Linked DNA regions of Parasegetibacter sp. NRK P23. Each later gene encodes a partner of the first gene's protein in a complex. Links are inferred from orthologs where the notes say so. Each region holds a gene or a part of one and is shown on either strand. Other genes may lie near its edges.

What was found. Proteins that work in one complex are often made in the same cells at the same time.
Region 2: the proteins of accC (region 1) and accD are in contact, whole or in part, in a solved structure (PDB 8UXZ), measured with the Escherichia coli proteins. The link is inferred for Parasegetibacter sp. NRK P23 from one-to-one orthologs.

Annotation. Positions count from the first base shown.
Region 1 is NZ_JAMDLG010000001.1:2,869,840-2,876,320, forward strand. Bases 2,254-5,099 are described here. They hold accC (acetyl-CoA carboxylase biotin carboxylase subunit), read right to left. Parts: upstream 4,423-5,099; coding sequence 3,085-4,422; downstream 2,254-3,084. Other genes in these bases: M4J38_RS11680 (hypothetical protein), read right to left, coding at 2,254-2,458; M4J38_RS11685 (hypothetical protein), read left to right, coding at 2,581-3,027; accB (acetyl-CoA carboxylase biotin carboxyl carrier protein), read right to left, coding at 4,441-4,932. Outside these bases: M4J38_RS11670 (hypothetical protein), read right to left, coding at 1-674; M4J38_RS11675 (hypothetical protein), read left to right, coding at 797-1,411; more of M4J38_RS11680, read right to left, coding at 1,601-2,253; efp (elongation factor P), read right to left, coding at 5,205-5,771; M4J38_RS11705 (TonB-dependent receptor plug domain-containing protein), read right to left, coding at 5,862-6,481. UniProt on the Escherichia coli protein: This protein is a component of the acetyl coenzyme A carboxylase complex; first, biotin carboxylase catalyzes the carboxylation of the carrier protein and then the transcarboxylase transfers the carboxyl group to form malonyl-CoA.
Region 2 is NZ_JAMDLG010000001.1:2,071,296-2,074,178, reverse strand. Bases 86-2,883 are described here. They hold accD (acetyl-CoA carboxylase, carboxyltransferase subunit beta), read right to left. Parts: upstream 2,039-2,883; coding sequence 1,133-2,038; downstream 86-1,132. Other genes in these bases: M4J38_RS08370 (protein-L-isoaspartate(D-aspartate) O-methyltransferase), read left to right, coding at 2,862-2,883; M4J38_RS08375 (deoxynucleoside kinase), read right to left, coding at 2,116-2,748; smpB (SsrA-binding protein SmpB), read right to left, coding at 693-1,127; M4J38_RS08390 (hypothetical protein), read right to left, coding at 86-561. Outside these bases: more of M4J38_RS08390, read right to left, coding at 1-85.

The DNA of each region.
Region 1 (6,481 bases):
TTGGCGATAAGTCTTGCGCCGTCGCCCTGATAAGGCTTTTTTATGTCTAGGAACAGCACGAACAGATCAGCGTTCACGATGATGGCATCATTCAGTTCCTGCGATAACTTCGGGTAGCTGGCCACCTCATCGGCCCTGTCGGCCAAACCTATAAAACTGAACATCCCCTGTCTTTTTTTCTGCCCGTTTTTAGAAAACCCCTTCACAAAGAATGTGGTATTGGACGGGTAAACGGTAACCATGCCCGGCGCTTCCGAAAGGCTCATCTCCATATTATCAAAACGCTGATACCCTTCAAAATACTTTGTTGTTGCCGCGGCATCGGCGCCGATCACATTAAACCCCTTTGCTTTAAGATCTGCCACAAACTGCTGGTAAGCATCGTCTGTGATCTGCTGCAGCGTAGCAGCAGGTATGTCCAAGCCCACCGCTAATGAAGCTTTGGTATCTCCGGTCAGCATCTTTCCCGCAAAGCCACCTTTTGTGGAAGTTGTTTTCAGGTTGTACAACTGGAAGTTGACCGAAAAACCGGCGATGTACACGTCTTTGGAAGGAAATTTTCTGGGGCCATAAGTTCCCCGTTGTTCTTTCGGAGCAAATTCACCCAGGGTTTGGGCAGCGGCGGTTGACAAAAGCATAAAAAATCCGCAAACAATAGTAAGTCCCGTTTTCATAATGTTGAATAATTGTTTCGATGCAATATTAACCACCCGTAAACGGCTGTGGAATAGGGCAGATGCCCCATTTTGACCACCGGTACATTTTATTACTTTTGAAAAAAGACAGGTGATGCCACATGAAAAAAATCCTTCGGAAAGAAACAGGTACAGGCATAACGGTATGGAGTGATTTTACCGTGATGCTTGCACTGACCGGACTGTCGGTGTACAATGGCCAGGCAACGGTATTCTATATAATCTATCTTTTCTGGTGGAACGAACTGATCGTTAAAGCTGTTAACAGGATTTTTAAATGGCGCCGTAACCGGGAAGCGCAATACACGGTATCGGCTGCGGCCGCATCATCCGGGCCGCTGATGGCGATTTACTGGATATTCATTGTGGTTATTTTCGGCTTTGTGGCAAGTTGGGAAGATAAAACGGCCATACAAACCAATTTCTCGGTGTTGTTTTTCAGAAATGTATATTTCAACCTGAATATCCTGTTCATACTTGTGACGGCCTGCCTTCATACATTAGAAAATGATAGACAGCTCACCGCCAACCCCTCCCCGGGTGTTACAGCCAACATGATTGTACTGCATGTTTCCATTATACTCGGCGCGTTCGTATTTTTTATGGTCGTAAAAGGGTTTCCCGATGTTTTCAGGCCGGAAAACAGTTGGAGCGCCGTATTGATGATTACCCCATTTCTGCTGCTCCGGTTCCTGGTGCATTGGTTTTCCCGGTAATGCTTCGTTTCCGGTGAACGCTATACAAGTACCCGCGTGAGGGATTGCAACGGAAAGCCCGCAACCGCCGCCGCAGAAAATGAACTGCTTCCTATACCTGGGTTTCGTTGCGGCCGGCGGGAGGACTTGCAGTGGAAAGCCCGGCCCGACGAAGGAGGGACACGCCCGTAAAATAATTGCTGAATAAACTTATTGCCTGGGCACCTTCCATTTCCAGAGGCTTTGGGCGAAACCCTGAAACGCCTCGTTGGTAAAGTAAAAATTGTTGCGGAAACGACACATCCCTTCCAGTTGCCCGCATTGCAATAAGGTGCCAATCTGGAAACTGTCTACTTTACCCTTCAGTAAATCCCTGCCATTTGTGGCCACGCGGTACATGTATCGTGCGCCGAAAGGCACCGACGTGAGCAACCACAGGTGTTGTGTAGTGGAGTCGTACCAGGCGTCCGTTACACGGCCCTTCAGCAGGAGCTGGTCCGCATACTTCGCGGTGTAATACTGGCCGGGCCTGGCGGGAAGGATGAACAACCTGGTGGTATCCGTTTCTTTTGTAAAAAGGTGCAACTGCCCATTGAGGCAAACCATGGCTTCCGCATCCAGTTTCATGCGCCCTTCCCTCCGTTCCGGGTATTCGAAGCTAATAGTATCGGCCATGACTGTTTTTGCACCGGCATCGGACAGGGCGGCTTTGGAGACGATATAAATCTTCTTCCGGATGCGCCGTTGCAGGTTATCACCGGTATCGCCGATATAAAAATATTGATCGTCCTGCGCAAGACATTCCCAATCGGCATTGTAAGCGTTCTTCACCCAAACGGACCGCAGGATGGCGCCTGTGGCGGTATCTATCTTGAAGAGAAAGGGTGTATTGTCGCTATCATTGTGGGTCCAGAAACCACCGTCCCAATACACCAGGGAAGAACTTTCCTTCAGCACATCGGGGAGGCGATTCACGAACGTAACCGCCGCTGGCTTCACAGGCTGTTGCTGCGCTTGAATACCTGTGAGCAGCAGGCAAAATAATATGGTCAGTCTGATTTTACGCACTTATAAATTTACCAAATAGAGGAATTGCTTAATAGTCTTTGCAAATCGTTAACAAGGAATGTATGGTACCGCGTTAAACTTTTGGCCCCGAGCCCTTTCTATTCTTACATAAAACGAATACAATGAAAAAAATATGCTTCCTCGCGGCCATAGGTTTTGCCGCTGTATTTACCGCCAGCGCACAGTCCAAAGCCGATTCCGTAAAGATTACAAAACGTGCAGAAGTAAAGAAAGAGTGGAAACAGGAGAACGGCGATAAGGTGAAAGCGAAGAAAATGGACCTGAAAGAAGAACTGGGGCTTACGGATGCCCAGGGGCAGGAAGTGAAAAAGCTGAACCAGGAATATGGAGAAAAAATGAAAGCGGTGCGCCAGAACACGACGCTGAGTGAAGACCAGAAAAAAGAGCAGTTGAAAAGTATGAACGCGGAGCGCAACGCCAAACTGAAAACCATTGTGGGGGACGAGAAATACGTGGAGATGGAGCAGAAGAGAAAAGAGATGCGTAAGGAAGCCGGAGAGAAAATGAAGGAGCGTAAAGGGAAGAAAGCAACCGGCGCAGGAAAATAGACTGGGTTTGTTTCGTCATAGCAAAAGCCCCGCCATTCGTTGGCGGGGCTTGTTGTATTAAACCATTTTGAATGTTTCGAGGAACTTGGTGGTGAAGTTGCCTTTCCGGAAATCTTCGTTCTGCATGAGTTGCAGGTGGAAGGGGATGGTGGTCTTCACGCCTTCGATCACATATTCACTGAGCGCGCGGTACATCGTATTGATGGCCTCGTCGCGGGTACGTGCCACGGTGATCAGTTTCCCGATCATGGAATCGTAATACGGGGGTATCACGTAACCGGCATACACGTGAGAGTCAACCCGCACGCCATGCCCGCCGGGCGTATGGAGTACGGTGATTTTCCCGGGAGACGGGCGGAAATCGTTGTAGGGATCTTCGGCGTTGATACGGCATTCGATGGCGTGCATCTGCGGCTCGTAGTTCAGTCCTGATATCTTCTCTCCCATCGCGATTTTGATCTGTTCCTTGATGAGGTCGAAGTTGATCACTTCTTCCGTAACGCAGTGTTCCACCTGGATACGGGTATTCATTTCCATGAAGTAGAAGTTGCGGTGCTTGTCTACCAGGAACTCGATGGTACCCACACCTTCGTAGTTGATGGCAGAGGCTGCTTTAATAGCGGCTTCCCCCATTTTCTGGCGCAGTTCGGGCGTCATAAAAGGCGAAGGAGATTCTTCCACTAGCTTCTGGTGACGGCGCTGGATGGAGCAATCGCGTTCGCTGAGGTGGCACACGGTACCGTAGCGGTCGCCTGCCACCTGGATCTCGATGTGGCGGGGTTCTTCCACGAATTTCTCCATGTACACGCCATCGTTCTTGAAAGAAGCGGCGGCTTCTGTTTTAGCGGTGGTGTAGGCGCGTTCCATTTCACTTTCCTGCCATACCACGCGCATGCCCTTTCCTCCGCCACCCGCGGTGGCTTTGAGGATGACGGGATAGCCCATTTCGTTGCCGAGCTTAACGGCTTCTTCCAGGCTGCCCAGCAGCCCTTCGCTTCCGGGGATAACGGGAACACCGGCTTTAATCATAGTTTCCTTGGCGGTGATTTTATCGCCCATGGAATTGATCTGGGAAGGTGTTGGTCCGATGAATTTAATATTGTGTTCGCCGCATATTTCCGCGAAGCGGGCGTTTTCGGCGAGGAAACCATATCCGGGGTGCACCGCGTCGGCATTGGTGATTTCGGCGGCGGCCATGATATGGGGGATGTTGAGGTAGGAATCCGCGCTTTGTGGGCGGCCGATGCACACGGCTTCGTCCGCGAACTTCACGTGTAAACTGTCTTTATCGGCAGTAGAGTAAACCGCGACCGTTTTGATGCCCATTTCCCGGCAGGTCCTTATCACACGAAGAGCAATCTCACCGCGGTTCGCAATCAGTACTTTCTTAAACATAGTAATTGAATGTTGAGGTTAGGCTGGTTCAACCAGGAACAGTGGCTGGTCGTATTCTACGGGGGAAGCGTCGTCCACCAGTATTTTTACGATACGGCCTTTCACTTCGCTTTCAATTTCGTTGAAAAGCTTCATGGCTTCGATGATGCACACCACTTTACCGGCCGCCACTTCGTCGCCAACCTGAACGAAAGAGGGTTTATCGGGTGATGGACTGCGGTAGAAAGTTCCGATCATCGGGCTCTTGATGGTGAGCAGGTTGTCGGCCTTGGGTTCCGCCGCAACAGGGGCAGCGGGGGCGCCGGCCTGGGGAGCAGGTGCGGCAGGTGCCGGAGCGGGAGCCTGGGCAACAGGCGCGGCGTACATGGCCTGTGGCGCGGCGATCATCTGTTGAACGGGTTCTTCTTTCTGTTTGATGGTTATTTTGAATTCCTGCTGCTCGATGGTCAGTTCACCGATGTTGGACTTGTTGACAATTTTGATCAACTCCTGAATTTGTTTAAAATCCATGGGGTTCAATTTAGGTTGTTTGATTGAAAATATAACGGGCGGCTAAATTAGGGAAAACACCATTCAAAACGTCAAAACCGGTTGAAAATGGTCATTTTTTTATGAAAACCGGGTAAAAACGGGGTAAAATTCTTCTTTTCACGCAAAGAACGCTAAGAAGCAAGGACGCAAGGAGCGGTTGTTCTTTGGGGCCATTTTATTGTTTAAGAACTGGCGCATCGTTTGCGGTAAAAACCAACGGCGTCGCTCCAAGCGACGCCGTTGGTAAAATATTATTCTTTCACGCGTTCCACGTATTCACCGGTTTTGGTGTTCACGCGGATCAGCTCACCTTCGTTCACGAACAGGGGCACCATAACGGTAGCGCCTGTTTCAACGGTGGCTGGTTTGAGGGTGCGGGTTGCGGTATCACCTTTCATTCCGGGTTCGGAGTAGGTGACCAGCAGCACAATTTTATCGGGGAGTTCCACGCTCATGGGGAGGTCGGTATCGGTGTTGATCATCACGAACACTTCCTGGCCATCTTTCAGGAACTGGGGGGCGTCCACCATGTCTTCGTTCAGTACGATCTGTTCGAAGGTTTCGTTGTCCATGAAGTTGTAACCGGAATCGTCTTTATAAAGGAACTGGTAGTTCTTCTTTTCAACACGCACGGGGAAAATGGTATCACCGCTGTTCCAGGTATGTTCGATGGTGCGGGCGTTGTCCACCCCTTTCAGTTTTGCCCAAACTTTCGCGGCGGCGCGGGCAGTTTTGTTCTGACCGAATTCCACCACTGAATACAGGTTATTGTCCAGTTTAAGGATCATTCCCCTGCTGATGTCTGCTGTAGTTGCCATATAGTGAAAAATGATTTGGGGGCAAAGGTAAGGGTTTTCGTTCCTTCCCCATGCCCCCGGGCAATTCAATTTTTCAGGTGTAAAACCTTATTATTTTGATTTGATGATGATGACGCCATTTTTGCCTTTGTCGCCGTATTGGGCTGTGGCGGACTCATTTTTCAGTACACTTATGGAGTCGATGGTATTGGGATCCACCTTCAGCGCCTGGAAATCTTTTACTGTATATTCTTTTCCATTGTAGATCACAAGTGCGTTAACGGGTTGGCCGCCATTGTTCAATATTATATTTTCAGGGTCAGGTTGAGTTGTTTTTTTGTAGCCTTCAACCACGATAACCTTTTCTTTTCCGGTAGCGGCCGGTGTTGTTTTCTTATACCCTTCTACTACCACTTCTTCTTTCGCTTGGTTTTTGGCATCCACAACCGCAATACCCTTTTTTGTGCCATAGCCTACCACAACGACTTCCTTAATCTTTTTCGTAGTGATGAGGATAACGCCGTTTTTTGCTCTTTCTCCATAAATAGCTACGGCGGAAGCATCTTTCAAAATGCTGATCGATTCTATTTCGTTAGGGTCAATTGCATCTAATTTATAATCGTCTTTCATCACAACACCATCAATTACGAACAAAGGTTTTTTGGTAGTATCGCTCGCGCCGCGTACCATTATTTTGGTTGTGCCCAGGTGATTGGTTTTCCCCTGGCTCT
Region 2 (2,883 bases), 800 kb from region 1 along the record:
AGTCACCACTTTAATGGAATCTTTTTTAATGGGATTGGACGAGATAACAACGTCTTCCACTTGAGGGCGCCAAACTTTGGTGGTGGAAAAGCCCGCTTTAAATGTACTGTCGTGACTATAATCCGTTGGATCTAAGGTGAAGCTGACGAAGAGGTCTCCACAGGTGTTCTTGTATTCTTCCAGGCTGAAGAAATGTCCTTTCAAACTTTTTCCCACCTGAGAACTGTTGAGCACCAGGCTCAGGTTCATGAAGCAATCGATGGTGAAACTGGCGGTGGAACGGAAATACATCATCGGGATGTTCCTGATCACCATTTCCCTTGTTTTGCTATCGTACTTTCCGCGCACAAACATGCTCTGGTACTGGTCGCGAAAGTAGTAACCGAGTACGCCTTCCACTTCATCGCCTTTCTGGCGTATCTGCAATTCAGTTAAATAGTTATTACTGCCATCACTACCCAGGCGCACCGAAGCTTTTCCATACCAACTGCCGGTTACGGTTTGAGCGAAAGAAATAGTATAAAGGAAGGAGAATAAAGTTAAAAGGGTGATTTTGTGCATACGGGAAAGTTATGAATTGTAGGGGAATGCGCAAAAAAGGGGCCAGAGAAGCATGTTAAATGATGAATTAGAATTTTGAACGTGGATTCAGGCAAAGCTGCAAACCATCATTCAAAATATATCATCCAAAATTATTTATACCTCCTTAATTCGCGTTCCGTGTCCCGTTCTTTAATGGATTCCCGTTTGTCGTGGAGTTTCTTTCCTTTACCCAAACCTATTTCGATTTTCACAAACCCTTTCTCGTTAAAGAAAACCCTGAGGGGCACAACGGTATACCCTTTCTCTTTGAGTTTACTTTCGATTTTCCGGAGTTCCTTTTTATTGAGGAGCAGTTTCCGGTCGCGAAGGGGATCGTGGTTATTGTAGGTGCCGAAGGCATAAGGAGAGATGTGGAAGCTCTTCAGGAACAATTCGCCTTTATGGATAATACAGAACGAGTCGTTGAAGCTGGCTTTTCCCGCCCGCAACGATTTCACTTCCGTGCCCGTAAGTACCATGCCCGCTGTGTAAGTATCGTCGATGAAGAATTCAAAGCGAGCCGATTTGTTCCTGATGTCTGCCACTGGTTCTATTTAAAATGCCGGATCATCTGCGCCAGCTTCTGCCTCATTTCTTTTCTGTCTACAATAAAATCGAGGAACCCGTGTTCCAGGAGGAATTCACTGCGTTGGAATCCGGGTGGAAGGTCCTTTTTGATGGTTTCTTTAATTACCCTGGGACCCGCGAAGCCGATGAGCGCCCCTGGTTCCGCAATGTTGATATCGCCCAGCATCCCAAAGGAAGCGGAGATACCGCCGAAAGTGGGATCGGTGAGCAAGGAGATATAAGGAAGTCCTGCATCGGAAAGCTGTGAAAGTTTTCCGGAGGTCTTGGCCAGTTGCATCAGGGAGAAGGCGCTTTCCATCATCCTGGCGCCGCCTGATTTGGAAATCACCATATAAGGCATTTTGTGCTGGATGGCGTAATCCACCGCACGGGCGAATTTTTCTCCCATTACGGAACCCAGTGAGCCGCCGATGAATTCGAAATCCATACAGGCGATCACAATATCTTCGCCCTCCATTTTACCGGTGGCCACGCGCATGGAGTCTTTCAGGTCGGTTTTGGCCCAGATGTCCTCCAGCCTTTTCTTATAAGGCTTCAGGTCCACGAAACCGAGCTTGTCTTTTGAAAGGATGTTGCCGAATAATTCAGTGTATTCGCCATTATCGAACAGGAAATCATAGTATTCCGTACTGCCCACCCGGTGGTGGTGGTTGCATTTGGGGCATACATATACATTCTCTTTCAATTCGTTGGCCGTACATATATAATTACATTCGGGGCATTTGCTCCAAAGCCCTTCGGGGGTCTCTTTTTTTTCTGAAGTAGAAGTAAGAATGCCCTTTTTGATCCTTTTAAACCAGCTCGCTTTTTGGTCGGGCTGCCCGGCATCTCCGGCCAGACTGGATTCAAAATCGTCTTCGTGTGTCATGCTCAGTTTTTTCAGTTACTTCGGCGATTCAAAAATTTTATTCAAAACAGGGGGCAAGATAGGGAATTTTGTGAAAATCAGGGCAATGTAAAATAATGCTGCCCGTGATCCAGGTCCTTTTCCAGTGCGTCCAGCACCACCTGGAGGTGTTTTTCGTTGCCCAGGAAATCTGCATTGCTGCAGTCGATGAATATCGTTTTGATGTTGTGTTGCTTGATATAATGCGTGTACGTTTCCTGTAAGCTGAACAGGTATTCGTCCTGGATACCCTGTTCGTAGGGCCTGTTCCTTTTCCGGATGTTCTCTTTCAGTTTTTTGACCGGGGCATGCAGGTAAATCAGTAAATCGGGTTGAATGATCTGCTGGTGGATGATCTCGAACAGCTTCTGGTAAAGCCGGTATTCTTCTTCCGGGAGGTTCACCTTCGCGAACAACAGGCATTTGGTGAACAGGTAATCCGATATGGTAATGGTATTGAACAGATCCTTGCTGTGCACCATTTCCTTCAGTTGCTTGTACCGTTCCGCCATAAAGAACAACTCAAGGGGAAAGGCATATTGCTGTGGATTCTCATAGAACCTCGGCAGGAAAGGGTTGTCCGCGAATTCCTCTAATACCAGGCGGGCCTGAAACTTTTTTGCGAGCAGGTGGGAAAGCGTGGTTTTCCCTGCTCCTATATTGCCTTCGATGGTAACAAAATTGTATTTCATGCGCGTAGTTGGCAAATATAAGGCGGGTGAAAGTACTCCCTCAAACTTTTTCTACCTTTGCGCTGCACATTCTTCCTAAAGCGAACAGCACTGCTTCTAATTCAGCAACATAGATGAAACCAACACTCGACGATT